Regions from separate parts of the Bradyrhizobium sp. SZCCHNR1017 genome, predicted to be linked through region 4. Evidence: predicted binding sites of a transcription regulator. Region 4 holds the regulator's gene; each other region holds the start of a gene.
The links. Region 4 encodes PhoB, which activates phosphate uptake and scavenging genes when phosphate is short. Its sites were predicted from a motif close to TGTCATNNANCTGTCAT; they were not measured.

Region 1 (4,361 bases), on a different contig from region 4:
GCACGCTCCGGGGGATGCTCTGCAGCCCGGCGAGGAAGAACAGGAAGTTGTAGGAGATCTGCTTCCAGGCGGCCGCGAGGATGATCTGCAGCGCCGCCTGGTCGCCGTCGAGCAGCGGATTCCAGTCGATGCCAACAGCGCGCAGATAGCGCGAGATCACGCCGAGCGACGGGTGGAGCATGAAGATCCAGAGCACGCCCACCACCGGCGGCGCCACGGCATAGGGCCAGATCAGCAGCGTCCGGTACAGCGTGACGCCGCGCAACGGCTTATCCGCCATGACCGCGAGCAGCAGTGCGACCGACAGCGACGAGAGCGCGATCGCGAAGGAGAAGCCGAAGGTGCGGAGAATGGCCTGGAAATAGTCCGGCTGGCTGAGCAGGTCGGCGTAGTTCTCGAACCAGACGAAGCTCGTGGACAGGCCGAACGCGTCCTGCAGCAGGAACGACTGGATGACGGCCTGGATCGCGGGCCAATAGAAGAAGATCAGCACGATCGCGAGCTGGGGAGCGACCAGCACGAACGGCAGCAGTTTTGACTGAAAGATGGCGTTCTTCTGCATGGTCGGTCGGCGAACCGGCAGGCCGCGGGGCGGCCTGCCGGCTCATGGCCTCACTTCACGGCCGTCTTTTCGAACTGGCGCAGCATCTGGTTGCCGCGCTCGACGGCGGCGTCCAGCGCCTGCTTGGCGGTCTTCTTGCCGGCCAGGGCCTGCTCGATTTCCTCCGACCAGACGTCACGCAGCTGCACCATGTTGCCCAGACGCAGGCCGCGGGAATTCTCCGTCGGTTCCTTGTTGGTCAGTTCGAGCAGGGGCGTCTCCAGATAGGGCTGATCCTTGTAGAAGCCCTCGGCCTTGGCCTTGGCGTAGGCCGCCTTGGTGATCGGCAGATAGCCCGAGGCCTTGTGGATGTAGACCTGACGATCGGTGTCCGAGAGGAAGGTCAGGAACTTCGCCACGCCCTTGTATTCGTCCGCGCTCTTGCCGCCCATCACCCAGAGCGAGGCGCCGCCGATGATCGAGTTCTGCGGCGCGCCCTTGGCGTCCGGATAATACGGCATCGGCGCGGCGGTGAAGGCGAACTTGGCCTGGGCCTTGACGTTGCCGAAGAACGCCGACGAGGTCAGGTAGATCGGGCATTCGCCCGAGGTGAAGCGGCCCTCACCGGTGTTGGTGCGGCCGGCATAGTCGTAGGTCTTGTCCTTCTGCAGCTCGACCAGGTTTTCGAGATGCTTGACCTGCAGCGGACCGTTGAACTCCAGCACGGTGTCGAAGCCGTCGAGACCGTTCGCCTTGCTGGCCAGCGGCACGTTGTGCCAGGCGGAGAGCTGCTCGAGATTGACCCAGGTGACCCACGAGCCCGAGAAGCCGCAGGTCGCATGGCCGGCCGCCTTCAGCTTCTTGGCGGTCTCGAACAGTTCGGGCCAGGTCTTCGGGATCTCGGCGTTGACCTTCTTCAGCTCGTCGAGATTGACCCACATCACCGTGGAGGACGAGTTGAAGGGGAACGACAGCATCTCACCCTTGGAGGTCGAGTAGTAGCCCGTGATCGCAGGCAGATAGCTCTTCGGGTCGAACGTCTCGCCGGCGTCCTGCATCAGCTTGTAGACCGGCTTCACGGCGCCGGTGGCGGCCATCATGGTGGCGGTGCCGACCTCGAACACCTGCATGATGTGGGGCGCATTGCCGGCGCGGAAGGCGGCGATGCCGGCATTCATCGTGTCGGCGTAGTTGCCCTTGTAGGTCGGGACGACCTTGTAGTCGGATTGCGAGGCGTTGAAATCGTTGGCGAGCTTGACGATGACGTCGTTGTTGGCGCCGGTCATCGCATGCCACCACTGGATTTCGGTCACGGCATGCGCAGGGGCTGCGGCGCTCAGGACCAGCGTGACTGCCGCAGTCGCGGCCGTCCAGAATTGGCGAAGTGACATTAAAGAATACCTCCCGTGAAACGTCATCGGCGTCGCGGCCGTAGCAGCGCGAGATGACAGTTTCGTGAATGTATAACCGGTTGGATCGTCAGCGGAAAGCGCGTTCATCGCGGCGGAACGCAGCGACTTGCGGGAGACGGTGCCGCGGGGCGATGCCCCGGCCGGCGCTGGCGGTGAGAGACGACAGGCTGATGGCGCCTCAGCGCTTGCGCTCGGCGCACACCGTGCCCTGGGACAGCAGCGCCTCGATCTCGCTCGGCGTGTAACCGAACTCGGTCAGCACCTCCTGCGCGTGCTGACTGAACTTCGGCGGGGTGGAGCGCAGGCTCGGCTTGGTGCGTTCGAGCCGGATCGGCGACGCGACGCCCTTGTACCAGTCCTTCTCGATGACATCGCCGCGGTAGATCGTGTGCGGATTGGTCAGCGCCTGGTCGATCTTCTGCACGGGTCCTGCCGGCAGACCGGCCGCGAGCAGCCGGTCGCACAGCGGCTCCGCCTCGAACTGGCTGAACACGGCGGCAAGCTCGGCGCGCAGCGCCTCGCGATTGGCGACGCGATCCTTGTTGCGGGCGAAGCGCGGATCGGTGCCGAGTTCGGGGCGGCCGATCTCCTTGGCGAGCTTGCGGAAGGTGCCGTCATTGCCGACGCCGATGAAGATATCGTCGGTCTTGGTCGCGAAGATCGCATACGGAACGAGGTTCGGGTGCTCGTTGCCGGTCAGCGACGGCGGCTTGCCATGCATGAAGTAGTTTGCGGTATGCGGATGCATGATCGCGAGACCGGTCTCATACAGCGTGACCTCGAGGAACTGACCGATGCCCGAGCGCTGCCGCTCCGACAGCGCCATCAGGATGCCGATCGCGGCATAGAGTCCGGTGGTGATGTCGACCAGCGGCACGCCGATCCGCATCGGTCCGCTCTGCGGCGAGCCGGTCGCCGCGATCATGCCGGTCATCGCCTGGATGATCGCGTCGTAGCCGGGATTGCCACCGCGCGGGCCATCCGCGCCGAAGCCGCAGATGCGGCAGTGCACCAGCTTGGGGAATGTCTCGCGCAGCGTGTCGCTGCCGATGCCCCATTTCTCCAAGGTGCCAGGCTTGAAGTTCTCGATCAGCACGTCGGCCGTCTCGAGCATCCGCATCAGCACGACGCGGCCGCCCTCGGAGGCGAGATCGAGGCCGATCGAGCGCTTGTTGCGGTTGATCCCGACGAAATAGGCGGCGTCCTCATCGTGGAAGGGCGGACCCCAGTCACGCACCTCGTCGCCGGCCGGCGGCTCGACCTTGATCACGTCGGCGCCGTGATCGGCCAGGATCTGCGTGCAATAGGGGCCGCCGAGCACGCGCGTCAGATCGATCACGCGCAGGCCGGCCATGGCGCCGGGAGCAAATTGGGGTGTCATCGGATGTCGCGAGGTTGGTTTCAGCTCGCGATCATTAAGCATTGCTGCGGCGGCGGCGCAAACGGAGGGCTGCCATGCGGCAGGACAACGGAGGCCGTCCTGCCGCATGACGGAATTGAAGCTCAGACGACGCTCAGCTTGACGTCGACATTGCCGCGCGTGGCGTTGGAATAGGGGCACACCTCGTGCGCCTTGGCGACCAGCGCTTCGGCGTCGGCCTTGGCGAGTCCGGGCAGCGACACTGCGAGCTCGACGGTGATGCCGAAGCCGCCTTCGGAGCGCGGGCCGATGCCGACCGTCGAGGTCACCGACGTGTCGGCGGGAACCTTGGGGCCGCCCTGCGAGCCGACGAACTTCATCGCGCCGATGAAGCAGGCTGCGTAGCCGGCCGCAAACAACTGCTCCGGATTGTTGCCGGCACCGCCGCCGCCGCCGAGCTCCTTCGGGGTGGAAAGCTTGACCTTGAGCGAGCCGTCGAGGGTAGCGGCTTCGCCGTCGCGGCCGCCGGTGGCCTTGGCGCTGGTCTTGTAGAGCACGTTCACGGACATGGGTGTCTCCTGGTTGGATGGACGAATTCAGCGCGGCCATATTGCACACAATTAGATTGTGTACAATATAATTGTTCGGTAGAAAATTCGTGATCGGTGCGCCGGGCCCGTTGTCGATCCGAGGCGTGCGGGCTCAAGATGCCGATAGGATCGACCTGTGGTGACCTCGATGCGAAAGAAGTCCGCGGCAGACCTGCCGCTCCAGCTCGGCAACCAGCTCTGCTTCGCAGTCTATTCGACCGCGCACGCCTTCAACCGCGTCTACAAGCCCCTGCTCGACCGCCTTGGCCTGACCTATCCGCAATATCTGGTCATGCTGGTGCTGTGGGAGCAGGACGGCCTGACGGTGAAGGACATCGGCGCGCGGCTGTTCCTCGACTCTGGCACGCTGACGCCGCTGCTGAAGCGGATGGAGGCTACGCACCTGATCAAGCGGACCCGGTCGGCCGAGGACGAGCGTCAGGTGATCGTCACCCTCA
Region 2 (4,361 bases), on a different contig from region 4:
TCTGATATGCTGCCTTGGTTCCAGGAACCCGCCAGCGCGCTCGAGAGGAGGCGCCGGCCGCGGGGTCCATCCCTCATCCTGGAACCCGCAGATCCCATGACCAGCTCGCAATCAGGCGTGCCCGAGTTCTATCAGCATGTGCTGGTCGTCGAAGACGACCCCATCATTGCGCTCGGACTGGAAGACACCATCACCGACCTCGGCGTTCCCGACATCAGGATCGCAGCCGACGTCGCAACCGCGCTCGCCATGATCGCCGAGCGCGTCCCGCAATTCGCGCTGCTCGATGTCGGCCTGGTCCGCGAAAAGAGCTTTGCGATTGCCGAGCGGCTGACGGCGCTCGGCATTCCCTTCGCCTTCTCGACCGGCTATGGCGCCGACCGCGTGCCACCCGCGTTCGCCGACCGGCCGCGGCTGCCGAAGCCTTGCCCGACCGAGGCGCTGGAGGCGGTGCTGCGGCGACGCGATTAGTTGCGGTCGCCGCACGCGGTCGCCGACGCAGAAGGCTCAGCCCAGCTTCGGATCGAGCGTGGTCGACCACAGCGCGACGTCGGCGCGATCCCGCAGGGTCACGGTCATCTGGCCCGTGGCGCCTTCGATCTTGACGTGGCCGAAGAACTGCATGCCGGCCGACGGCGGCAGATTCTGCTTGTCGAGGCCGGGCGCCTTGATGAAGCGCACCTCGGGGCCGAAGGTGTTGTCGAGCTCGTTCGGACCGAACGTACCGGCATGCAGCGGACCGGAGACGAACTCCCAGAACGGCTCGAAGTCCTGAAACTGCGCCTTGTTCGGATCGTAATAATGCGCGGCCGCGTAATGCACGTCCGCCGTCAGCCACACCGTGTTCTGGATCGGCGCCGTCTTGATGAAGCGCAGGATCTCGGCAATCTCGAGCTCGCGGCCGCGCGCCGGGCCGTCACCCTGGGCGATGGCTTCCGAGCCCTTCTTGTTGGCCGCGTCGTCATAGACGATGATGCTGAGCGGCATGTCGGAGGCGATCACCTTCCAGGTCGCGCGGGAATTGAGCAGCGCCTGCTTCAACCAGCGCATCTGCTCCGGCCCGATGAAGTAGGACGCCGGACCATACTTGTCCTCGAGATTGGGACCGTTGGCGCCGCGGTAGCTGCGCTCGTCGAGCACGAACACGTCGAGATGCGGGCCATAGTTGATGGTGCGATAGACTCGGCCCGGCTCGATGATGCTCTCGCGCATCGGATACATCTCGTGGAAGGCGCGCGCCGCGCGGGCCGCGAGCAACTGGATGTTGCGCTCCTTGTAGGCGGCGGGCAGCTCCTTGGACGCCGACCAGTTGTTGGTGACCTCGTGATCGTCCCACTGCACGAAGATCGGCACCTCGGCATTGAAGGCGCGAACATTCTCGTCGAGGAAATTGTATTTGTGGGCGGCACGAAATTCGTCGAGCGTCTCGGCGACCTTGGCCTTCTCTTCCACGGTGAGGTTCTTCCACACCTTGTTGTCCGGCAGCTTCACCTCGGACTTGATCGGACCGTCGGCGTAGATGGTGTCGCCGGAGTGCAGGAAGAAGTCCGGGCGGTGCTTCTTCATCGTCGAGAAGGTGAACATGCCGCCATCATCGGGATTGATGCCCCAGCCCTGCCCCGCCACGTCGCCGCCCCAGACGAACGAGACGTCGCGCTTGTTGCCTGGCGCGGTGCGGAAGCGGCCGGCCACGGCCTCGCTTTCGACCGCGGTATGCGACAGGTCGCGGAACTTGACACGGTAGAAGATGTCCTGGCCGCTCGGAAGGCCGTCGATCAGCATCTTGGCCGTGAAGTCGCTTTCCGGAAGCGCGGCAATCGGAGGCAGCGTACGCGCGTCCTTGAACGATTCGGTGGTCGCCACCTCGACCAGCATCTGCGACGGCCGGTCGGCGCGCGCCCAGACCACGCCACCATCCATGCCGACGTCGCCGGACTGCACGCCATGCGTGATCTGCGGCCGGTCGGCGGCGCGGCTCAGATAGGGCATCGCCAGCGTCGTGACGCCGGCTGCGGCGGCCGTCGACAGGAAGCGGCGGCGGGACAGGGCGGTGTGCGGTCGAGGAATGCGAAGCGTCATGCGGATCTCCTGGTCGGATCGCGCGCGGGAGCCGGCGCGAGCCACGGCCCGGCAGACCTAGAAAAGATTGATGACGCTGGAATTACAATCGCGCCGTGGACAGCGCGTGACGCGGCCGCAGGGCGAACATCGTCCGCCCTCAGGTGCCGGCGGCACGCAACTGCGCGCCGGTTCGCTGCAGATTGGCGGGCATGCTCATCAGGATGAGCTTGCGATCGGCCACCGCGTTGTGGAACTGCTCGAGCGCGATGTTGAACGCGGTCAACGCCGCGTGCTCGATTGCACCGTCCTCGAAGCAGGTCAGCGTGTTGCGCAGGATCTCGTCGGCCTCGCTCTGCAGCTGGTCGAGCTCCTCGGTCGAATCGCTCTTGCGCGCGATCGTGATCATCTCCAGCAGACGATCGCGCAGCGAGGTGTTGATGGTGCGTTCGTCGCGCTTGAGATAGCCGGCGAACCACGCACCGGCCGAACCCATCGCCGAAAGCGCCATCAGGCCCCACCAGATGTAGTCGCTGTAGCGGTCGAGGAAGGTCTTCTCCTCGCCGTTGATGAACGCCGCCGCGCCGGGATGCGCCGGAATCGCGGCGTCCTTGTCGGTGTCGGGGGTCTCGATCTTGGCAGCCAGCGGGAACTCCGACAGCAATTGCTGGCGCACCGAAAACAGCTGATGGGTGAACGCGGACACTGTCGAATCCGACAGGCCTTTGCGCGCCACGATGTGGTGGTTGAAGCCGATGGTCTTCACCTCGTCCTCGGGACGATCGGGCGAGCCGCCAAACGCGCCGGCGGGAATTTCGGTCGATTCATATTCGGGGTGGTTCTGCGCGATCGCTTCGGCCGAATCGATCGCCAGGAAGGTCGGCGTGCCGCCGTCCTTGGTGGCAGCGGCGATCGCATCCGCCGTGATCTTGCTATTGATGGGTCCGGCCGCAAGATAGACGTCCGCCCGCTGGTTGCGCACGGCTTCGGCGGCCTCGGTGATCGGGACTTGGACGATCTCGACCTTGCCGGCGTCGACGCCGTACTGATGCAGGATCACCTTCAGCAAATTGGCGTTCGCCGGGGTCCGACCGATGATGCCGACCTTGTGGCCCGCGAGCTGGGAGATCTTGGTGATCTTGGCGCCCTTGCGACCCTTGCCCTTGCCGCCCGGAGGCACCCAGAGCACGGCGACGTTCTTGCGCAGCGTCGCCACGGCCTGCGCGTTCTTTGGGACCTCGAGGTCACCCCGGACGATCGCGAGGTCAACCTTGCCTGCGGCCAGCGCCTGCGCGCTCTGTGCGGCGCCCTCGGTCGGAACCGGCCGCAGCCTGACGGAGGCGTGCGACTGGGAAAAGGCCTGGGTCAGGGCCTGGACGACCTTCAGGTCGTCGCTGTTGGGCGGACCGACCGCGATCTTGAGCACCACGGGACGCATCGCGAAATAGTAGGCACCCGTCAAAGCGCCGACGACCGCGAGGATCCCGGCGATGACAATGAACACGGCAGGGCGCATCCGTGAGCGCTGCGCTGGCGTGGTCTGAGTATCTACCAGATCCCGTCCTCCGGTGGTCCAGGCCCGGGCGATGCCACAGGCGGCTTCGTCTGGCCACGTCGTCCTTCAATAGAGCCGAACTGTAGCAAATTTCTTGTCCGCCCGGAGTGACATCTGCGTCATGGTTACCATCGCACCAGTCGCCGGAGGATCGGGGCAGTTCCAAGCGCCTCCGGCATCGCGCCTGTGACAAGGCTCTGATCGGGATGCGTTTTCGGTTAGTCTTGGCAACCGGACACCGGCGCGATCCAGCCGGAGGTAGCCCCGCAGTCGCCCGGATGCTGCCACGTGTCCGGTCGATTGCACCACGAGAGGAGATCGAGATGCCGCAACCATTGTCGGCGGAGGCACGCGCCACCGCCTTGCGGGAGCTTCCCGGCTGGTCCGAGGCACAGGGCCGTGAGGCCATCGCCCGCACGTTCACATTCACAGACTTCAACGAAGCCTTCGGCTTCATGACCCGCGTCGCCCTGGTCGCTGAAAAGGCTGACCATCATCCCGAGTGGCGCAACGTCTACCGCACCGTCGAGGTGGTCCTCACGACCCATGACGCAGGCGGCGTGACCATGCGCGACATCGCGCTCGCCAAGGCGATGAATGCGATCGCCGCGACGATGCGCGGCTGAGATCTTGGCGACGACGGCACGCGCCTTGCGGCCGGCGTCGCCATCACCACATCCGAGGGCGAGGACCGCGCCCCCAGCGCCGTCTGGAACCGGAGATCGGACATCATGTCGGATGCGACCGA
Region 3 (4,361 bases), on a different contig from region 4:
AAAGGACACATCATGCGTCGTCACCGTCGAGCCAAGATCGTCGCGACTGTCGGTCCCGCGAGCAATTCTCCGGAGATGCTGAAAGCGCTGTTCCTCGCCGGTGTGGACACCTTTCGTCTCAATTTCAGTCACGGCACCCAGGCCGATCACGCCAAGGTCCATGCCGCGGTCCGCGCCCTCGAGAAGGAGATGCAGCGGCCGATCGGCATCTTGATGGATCTGCAGGGTCCTAAGATTCGCGTCGGCACGCTGCGCGACAAGAAGATCCAGGTCGAAGCCGGCGAGACGATTCGATTTGTCCTCAACGGCACCGAGGGCGACAAGACATCGATTCCGTTGCCGCATCCGGAAATCTTTGCGGCGGTCGCGCCTGGTCACGATCTTCTGATCGATGACGGCCGCGTGCGCGTCCGCGTCATGGGCCTCGGCGACGACTGGATCGAGGCCAAGGTGATCGTCAGCGGCGCGATCTCCAATCACAAGGGTGTCAATCTGCCCGGCACAATTCTGGAGCTGTCGCCGCTGACGGCCAAGGACCGTTCTGATCTTGCCTTTGGGCTCGACCTCGGCGTCGACTGGGTGGCGCTGTCGTTCGTGCAGAAGCCGTCCGACGTGCTGGAGGCGAGGGGCCTGATCAATGGCCGCGCCGGCATCATGTCCAAGATCGAGAAACCGGCGGCGCTGGAGCGGATCGACGACATCATCCAGCTCTCTGATGCGATCATGGTTGCGCGCGGCGATCTCGGCGTCGAGATTCCCAACGAGGACGTGCCGGGCAAGCAGAAGGAGCTGGTGCGCGCCTGCCGGCTCGCGGTGAAGCCGGTGATCGTCGCGACGCAGATGCTGGATTCGATGGTCGCGACGCCGACGCCGACGCGCGCCGAGGTCTCCGACGTCGCAACCGCGATCTATGACGGTGCGGACGCGGTGATGCTGTCGGCGGAATCCGCCAGCGGGCAATATCCGCGCGAGGCGGTGGCGATGATGGACAGCATCATCAAGGCCACCGAAGGCCACAAGATGTACCGCTCGATCGTCGAGGCGACGCAGCCGGGCGAGGAGCAGACGCCGCCGCATGCGGTGGCGACCGCAGCGGCCGATCTCGCCTCGGCGATCCACGCCAAGGCGATCGTGGCCTATACGTCGAGCGGCACCTCGGCCTCCCGCGTTGCGCGCAAGCGGCCGAGCCTGCCGATCCTGGCGATCACGCCGAACGAGGACACCTCGCGGCGGATGTGCCTGTTGTGGGGCGCGCACAGCGTGCTGTCGCAGGACGTGCAGAGCTACGAGGAGATGGTCGAGCGCGCGACCTTCTTCGCCGTGCAGGAGGAGTTTGCGGAAGCCGGCGACCTGCTCGTCGTCGTCGCCGGCATCCCGTTCGCGCAGGCCGGCACCACCAACAATCTGCGCGTCGTCACCATGCCGAGATAGGAGGCCGATTTTCCCTGTTCGCGCCGCCCACCTGTCGCCTGATTGTCGCACCGCGCTGGTATCGCGGGGCATTGACGGGGGACATCGCGAGTCGTCGAACGAGCGGTGTCCGGTCGCGGTCCGGCAGGATGGGTTCTGCCGGTGCGGCGTTTCGTCATCGCGGTGTCATCAGGGACTGTTAGGTGGGCGCGCATGGGACTTGAGACTGCTGGTGAAGAAAGCCCGGCTCGGCGCTTTCGGACGTTGTTCATCTCGGACGTTCATCTCGGAGCCCGCGGCTCGCAGGCCAATCTCCTCGTCGATTTCCTGCGTCACCATGATGCCGACACGATCTATCTGGTCGGCGACATCATCGACGGCTGGGCGCTGAAATCGAGCTGGCATTGGCCGCAGTCGCATAACGACCTGGTGCAGAAGATGCTGCGCAAGGCGCGCAAGGGCGCCAAGATCGTCTATGTCCCCGGCAATCACGACGAGTTCCTGCGCGGCTATTACGGCACGCATTTCGGCGGCATCGACGTCGTCGAGAACATCGTGCACACCGGCACCGACGGCAAACGCTATCTGGTGATCCACGGCGACATCTTCGATCTGGTCGTGCAGAATGCGCGCTGGCTCGCCCATCTCGGCGACAAGGCCTATGACTTCGCCATCCAGATGAACCGTCTGGTCAACTTCTTCCGTCGCATGTTCGGCGTTCCCTATTGGTCGCTGTCGCAATGGGCCAAGCAGAAGGTCAAGAACGCGGTGAACTACATCGGCGCGTTCGAGACGGCGCTGGCCTCGGAGGCGCGGCGGCATGGCGCTGATGGCGTGATCTGCGGCCACATCCATTGCGCCGTCATCCGCGACCAGGACGGCATTCGCTACATGAATTGCGGCGACTGGGTCGAGAGCTGCACGGCGCTGGTCGAGCACGAAGACGGCCGTTTCGAGATCCTGACCTGGGCCGATCCGCAGCGGCAACCCGCGCCGGTTCCGCAGCTGGCCGCCCGCGCCGCCTGACACCGGCTCCCTTGCCTCTCGGCAATCGGGCGCGGTAAAATAGGGGCATGACAGCTCATTCCCCGATCCTGCCCGTGTCCGCCGCCGACATCGAGGGGGCGGCACGCGTCCTCGCGCCCGTGGCCGTGCGGACTCCGCTGCTGCCAGCCCCCGTGCTCAACGAGCGGTTCAAAGCGAACGTCTTCGTGAAGCCGGAGGTGCTGCAGCGGACCGGCTCGTTCAAGTTCCGCGGCGCCTACAACAAACTGGCGTCGATCCCGCAAGCAGCGCGCGGCAACGGCGTCGTCGCATTCTCCTCCGGCAATCATGCGCAGGGCGTCGCCCATGCCGCCACATTGCTGGGCATGGACGCCACGATCGTGATGCCCTCGGATGCGCCAGCGGCCAAGCGCGAGCGCACCAAGGCGTTCGGTGCCGAGGTCGTGCTCTATGATCGCGATCGCGAGGACCGCGAAGCGATCGCGCGCGACATCGCAGCAAAGCGCGGCTCGACGGTGGTGCCGCCCTATGACGATCCCTACGTCATCGCAGGGCAGGGCACCGTCGGTCGTGAAATCGCCGAGGACCTTGCGGCGCTCGGCCTGTCGCCGGATCTGGTGATCGTCCCGGCTTCGGGCGGTGGACTGCTTGCCGGCGTCTCGACCGCGGTCAAGGCGCGCTTTCCCAGCACCCGGATGGTCGTGGCCGAGCCAAAGGGCTTTGACGACCATGCGCGCTCGCTACGGGCCGGCCACCGCGAGGCGCACGATGCAAAGGGCCGGACCATCTGTGACGCGCTGATGGCAGCGATTCCAGGCGAGATCACCTTCGCCATCAACAGCCAACTGCTGTCGGCCGCGGTCGAGGCTTCGGACGAGGAGGTGGGGCGCGCGGTTGGCTTTGCCTTCCGGGAGCTGAAGCTCGTGGTCGAGCCCGGCGGTTCGGTCGGGCTTGCAGCATTGCTGGCCGGCCGGCTGGATGTGGCGGGCAAGACGGTGGTGATCGTTTTGTCCGGCGGCAATGTCGATGCTGAGCTCTACGCCAGGCTGATCGCCTGACGATCAAGCCTCAGTGAAAGCTGAGGCCGCCTTTTGCAAATCCCCCGCCGCCCATCCGCAGTCCGGACTGCGCGACGTGCGGCGTGCTCCGCGCCGGGCCGCCCTGCATCCCGCCTTGGCCACGCGCCATCGACGGATGCGACGCGTTGATGTTCGGCTTGAACGGTCCGGAATTGCCGGGGAAGGGACGCCGCACTTCGCGGGCGTCGAATGGCCGCCCAGGACTGCGCTTCAGTGGATCGCGCTGGATTTTCGTAGTCACGGGCGGATTTGTCGGCGGCACGATCCTGTCGCGCAACTTGGTCTGAGCGATAGGCCCGGGATCGACGACCTTGTTGGGACCCGCGTTGTTGATGGCATTGCCTTTCGTGACCACCGTTGGCGGCAGCGGTCCGTGCGGCACGGTGGCGGCCGGCAGCGTCGGTTGCGGGGCTGGATGGCTCTGGATCTGCGGACCGGGATTGAACGGTCGCGCGATCGGTGCCAGTTGCGGTGGCATCATGAGACGGCTCGGTTGCAGCACGGGGATGGGCCGAGGCTGTCCCTGCAGCCGCAGTGCGACCGGCGCATATGGGCTGTCGGCATAGGATTCTCGGAAGCTCTGATAGGCGGCCGGCGAATTCGCCAGCACGGCCTGGTGCCACGCCGCGGCCTGCACGAGGCCGGCGAGCAGTGCGCGGATGCGGTCGGCGAGCGGATCGCGCGGATACAGCTCGATGAACTCGCGATAATATTGCGGACGGTTCTCCGACAGCACGTAGTCATAGGCCTGCCGCACGGACCGGCTGGGCAGGTTGGCCGCCATCTGGATCACCGGCGCGTTCTCGGCAGGGCGCGCCGCCGCGACCAGCGTATCCCCGAAGAAGGTGAAATCACTGGTCAACGAGG
Region 4 (4,361 bases):
TGACCTCTGTGATCCGCTTCATCAACGACATCCTGCTGTCGGCGCCCTCGATCATCATCGGCCTGTTCATCTACGGCGCGGTGGTGGTGCCGATGGGCGGCTTCTCGGCGCTGGCGGGCTCGCTGGCGCTGGCGGTCATCGTCATCCCCGTGGTGCTGCGCACCACCGAGGACATGCTGCTGCTGGTGCCCAATCCGCTGCGCGAGGCGGCTTCCGCGCTCGGCCTGCCGCGGTCGTTGGTGATCCGCCGCATCGCCTATCGCGCGGCGCGCTCGGGCCTCATCACCGGCGTGCTGCTGGCGACCGCCCGCGTCGCCGGCGAGACCGCGCCCTTGCTGTTCACCGCGCTGTCGAACCAGTTCTGGAGCCTCAACCTCTCCAAGACGATGGCCAATCTGCCCGTCACCATCAACAACTTCGTTCAGAGCCCTTATGCCTATTGGAAGCAGCTGGCCTGGAGCGGAGCCCTTCTGATCACTCTGGCCGTGCTCGCCCTGAACATCGGTGCACGCATTCTCGGCGCCGAGAGGAACACCAAATGACCGAACTGTCCGTCTCCGTCAGTCAGCCCAATCACGCTCTTCACGGCAAGGCGCTTCCGGATGCGCCGGCCAAGGTGACTGCGCGCAACCTGAACTTCTACTACGGCGACCATCACGCGCTGAAGAACATCAACCTGTCGCTGGGCACCAACCGCGTCACCGCGTTCATCGGCCCGTCCGGCTGCGGCAAGTCGACGCTGCTGCGCATCTTCAACCGGATGTACGATCTCTATCCGGGGCAGCGGGCGACCGGGCAGCTGATGCTCGACAACACCAACATCCTCGATCCCAAGCTCGATCTGAACCTGCTGCGTGCCCGGGTCGGCATGGTGTTCCAGAAGCCGACGCCGTTCCCGATGACAATCTACGAGAACATCGCCTTCGGCATCCGGCTCTATGAGAAGATCTCCAAGTCGGAGATGGACGACCGGGTCGAGAAGGCGCTGCGCGGCGGCGCGCTGTGGAACGAGGTCAAGGACAAGCTCAACGCCTCGGGCCTGTCGCTGTCCGGCGGCCAGCAGCAGCGGCTGTGCATCGCGCGTACCGTGGCGGTCCGGCCGGAGGTGATCCTGTTCGACGAGCCGTGCTCGGCGCTCGATCCGATCTCGACCGCCAAGGTCGAGGAGCTGATCCAGGAACTCGCCGAAAACTATACGATCGCCATCGTGACGCATAACATGCAGCAGGCGGCGCGCGTCTCCGACAAGACCGCCTTCATGTATCTCGGCGAGCTGATCGAGTTCGACGACACCAGCAAGATCTTCACCTCGCCGAGTGATCGGCGGACCCAGGATTACATCACCGGCCGGTTCGGCTGACGCCGACGACATTGTCTTCAGGAGATCATCATGGCCAGTGAACATACCGCCAAGGCGTTCGACAGCGATCTGCAGGACCTCACCCGTCTGGTATCGGAGATGGGCGGCCTCGCGGAGCGGCTGATCGTCGATTCCGTCGATGCGCTGGTGCGGCGCGACATCGCGCTCGGCCAGAAGGTGGTCGCCACCGACGCCGAGGTCGACAAGCTGCAGCGCATCATCGAGGAGCGCGCCGTTCTTACCATCGCCCGGCGACAGCCGATGGCGGTCGACCTGCGTGAGATCGTCGGCGCGATGCGCGTGGCGACCGATCTGGAGCGCATCGGCGATCTCGCCAAGAACATCGGCAAGCGCGTCGCGGCGCTGGAGAGCGACTTCCATCCGCTGAAGCTGATCCGCGGGCTCGAGCACATGACCGATCTCGTGCAGTCGCAGGTCAAGACGGTGCTGGACGCCTATGCCGCGCACGATTTGCCGGCGGCGATGACGGTGTGGAAGGGCGATGAGGAAGTCGATGCCATCTGCACCTCGCTGTTCCGCGAGCTCCTGACCTACATGATGGAGGATCCGCGCAACATCTCGTTCTGCATCCACCTGATGTTCTGCGCCAAGAATATCGAGCGCATCGGCGATCACGCGACCAACATCGCCGAGACGGTGTTCTATATGATCGAAGGCCAGCAGATCATGGACAAGCGCCCGAAGGGCGACATGACGAGCTTCGCATCGACGATCCCCGGCAACTGAGAGAGACGGTTCAGACATGGGCGCCCGAATTCTGGTGGTGGAGGACGAGGAGGCGCTGACGACGCTGCTGCGCTACAACCTCGAGGCCGAAGGCTACGAGGTCGAGACCGTGGCGCGCGGCGACGAAGCCGACACGCGCTTGAAGGAGCGTGTTCCCGATCTCGTCGTGCTCGACTGGATGCTGCCGGGCCTGTCCGGCATCGAGCTGTGCCGCCGCCTGCGGGCGCGGACCGAGACCCGGCAGTTGCCGATCATCATGCTCACCGCACGCGGCGAGGAGAGCGAGCGCGTGCGCGGCCTCGCGACCGGCGCCGACGACTACATCGTCAAGCCGTTCTCGGTGCCGGAGCTCCTGGCGCGGGTGAAAGGCCTGCTGAGGCGGGCGAGTCCGGAGCGGCTGGCGACCGTGCTGTCCTATGGCGACATCGAGCTCGACCGCGAGAAACGCCGCGTGGCGCGCTCTGGTAGGCCGATCGATCTCGGTCCGACCGAATACCGCCTGCTCGAGTTCTTCCTGGAGCATCCCGGCCGCGTGTTCAGCCGCGAGCAGCTGCTCGACAGTGTCTGGGGCCGCGACATCTACATCGACGAGCGCACCGTCGACGTCCATATCGGCCGCCTGCGCAAGCTGCTCAATCCCGGCCGCGAGCAGGACCCGATCCGCACCGTGCGCGGCGCCGGTTATGCGCTCGATGATCGCTTCGCCAAGAGCGAGCAGGTGTAAGGGGCGATCCGGCGCGTGGACGAAGCAGGTGTGAGGCGCGAGGCGGCCCGATTGAGGAGATCGCGGTCCGCTTTCCGCCACGCCGCCGCCGTCTTGATCGTGTCTGCTTCGTGGCCCGTCACGATGTTTCGGTCCCAGCGGACGCCCTTGATCAAGACCATCATCATATCTCTTGCCGTGCTGCTCGGCGGCGCGGCGGGCGCCACGGCCGCCGAGCTCGAAGACGCGGTCGCGGCGGCAGGCAACGGGCAGCATGCGGCGGCGATGCGACGGCTGCTGCCGCTGGCCGCCAAGGGCGATGCGCGGGCGCAGTTCGACGTCGGCTTCATGCACGCCTTCGGCTGGGGCCAACCGCGCAACCCCGCCGAGGCGCTGGCGTGGTACCGCAAGGCCGCCGATCAGGGGCTCGCCGTCGCGCAACACTATCTCGGCATCGCCTACGTCAATGGCGAAGGTGTTGCGAGCAATTACGGCGAAGCCGGCCGCTGGTTCAGCCGCGCCGCGGCGCAGGGCTTCGCCCAGTCGCAATACATGCTCGGCCTGATGCTGCTCGACGGCCGCGGTGTGAAACAGGACGTCGTGCAGGGCTATGCCTGGCTGGTGATGGCGGGCCGTAGCGGCGTGCGATCGGCCGGCCGCGACGTGCAGCGGGTCAAGTTGACCGAGCCGCAGCGCGTCCAGGCCCAGAGTGCCATTGCGGCCTGGCGGCCGAAGCCGGAATCGGCGGAGGCCGGCATCGCCGCTCCGCGTCCGGAGCAACTGCTCGGGCTCGACCGCCACATCGGCGAGGTCGTCGATCCCACCTCGTGGCCGGCGTCGTCGATCGGCGTCGTCACCGTCGCGCAATACTCGACCGGCGGCTGGTGCACCGGCACGCTGGTCGCGCCGCGCGTCGTGCTCACCGCGGCGCATTGCGTGTTCAACGGCGTGGCGCAGGTCAGCCCCGGCAACGTCCGCTTCCTGGCCGGCATGAACAGGGGCACGCCGGCGGCATCGTCGGTCGCCGACAAGCTGATCGTGGCGCCCGATTTCGTCCCGACCCGGCACGACAGGTGGTCGCTCGACCGCTCGCCCGCCGATTGGGCGTTGATCGTGCTGAAGGACGCGCTGCCGTCGAAGCCGGTTGAGGTCAGGGCGCTGACGCGCGAGGAATTGCAGGCTGCGACCACGGCCGGAACCATCTCCGAGATCGGCTATGGCCAGGAGCGGCGCTATTCGCCGACCGGCCAGCGCAATTGCAGCGCCGGCATGACCAAGGACGGGATGCTGCTGACGGTGCATTGCCTCGCCAATTTCGGCTATTCGGGCTCCCCCATCATGGCCGAAGTCGGCGGACAGCCGGCCGTGGTCGGCATCTTCTCGGCGTTCCACGAGGAGACCCGGCTGATGTTCGCAGCCCCCGCGAGCCAGTTCGAGGCGGTCGTGCGGCGCGAGATCACGGCACAGAGTGCCTCGATGCGGTGAGCGAAGGAGGGGCGAGAGAAGAGGATGTCCCGCCGCTGGTCATGATCTGTGCGTGACTGGATAGCG

Region 1: a site for PhoB is predicted at 1,986-2,002, ahead of ugpB (sn-glycerol-3-phosphate ABC transporter substrate-binding protein UgpB). Genes of this name have one in related genera too.
Region 2: a site for PhoB is predicted at 2,150-2,166, ahead of QW863_RS10010 (alkaline phosphatase D family protein). Genes of this name have one in related genera too.
Region 3: a site for PhoB is predicted at 1,584-1,600, ahead of QW863_RS19255 (UDP-2,3-diacylglucosamine diphosphatase). Genes of this name have one in related genera too.

The regions. Positions count from the first base shown of each region.
Region 1 is NZ_JAUHIR010000003.1:87,343-91,703, reverse strand. Features, by position in the region: gene ugpA (sn-glycerol-3-phosphate ABC transporter permease UgpA) at 1-562, opposite strand, end outside; gene ugpB (sn-glycerol-3-phosphate ABC transporter substrate-binding protein UgpB) at 613-1,932, opposite strand; gene QW863_RS09295 (CaiB/BaiF CoA-transferase family protein) at 2,132-3,334, opposite strand; gene QW863_RS09290 (organic hydroperoxide resistance protein) at 3,457-3,882, opposite strand; gene QW863_RS09285 (MarR family transcriptional regulator) at 4,052-4,361, shown strand, end outside.
Region 2 is NZ_JAUHIR010000003.1:235,718-240,078, reverse strand. Features, by position in the region: gene QW863_RS10015 (response regulator) at 97-471, shown strand; gene QW863_RS10010 (alkaline phosphatase D family protein) at 508-2,079, opposite strand; gene QW863_RS10005 (TAXI family TRAP transporter solute-binding subunit) at 2,219-3,562, opposite strand; gene QW863_RS10000 (4a-hydroxytetrahydrobiopterin dehydratase) at 3,937-4,239, shown strand; gene QW863_RS09995 (YkvA family protein) at 4,345-4,361, shown strand, end outside.
Region 3 is NZ_JAUHIR010000007.1:243,365-247,725, reverse strand. Features, by position in the region: gene pyk (pyruvate kinase) at 13-1,431, shown strand; gene QW863_RS19255 (UDP-2,3-diacylglucosamine diphosphatase) at 1,624-2,436, shown strand; gene QW863_RS19250 (threonine/serine dehydratase) at 2,484-3,473, shown strand; gene QW863_RS19245 (caspase family protein) at 3,484-4,361, opposite strand, start outside.
Region 4 is NZ_JAUHIR010000012.1:241,928-246,288, reverse strand. Features, by position in the region: gene pstA (phosphate ABC transporter permease PstA) at 1-542, shown strand, start outside; gene pstB (phosphate ABC transporter ATP-binding protein PstB) at 539-1,360, shown strand; gene phoU (phosphate signaling complex protein PhoU) at 1,391-2,107, shown strand; gene phoB (phosphate regulon transcriptional regulator PhoB) at 2,124-2,831, shown strand; gene QW863_RS26760 (trypsin-like serine protease) at 2,979-4,295, shown strand.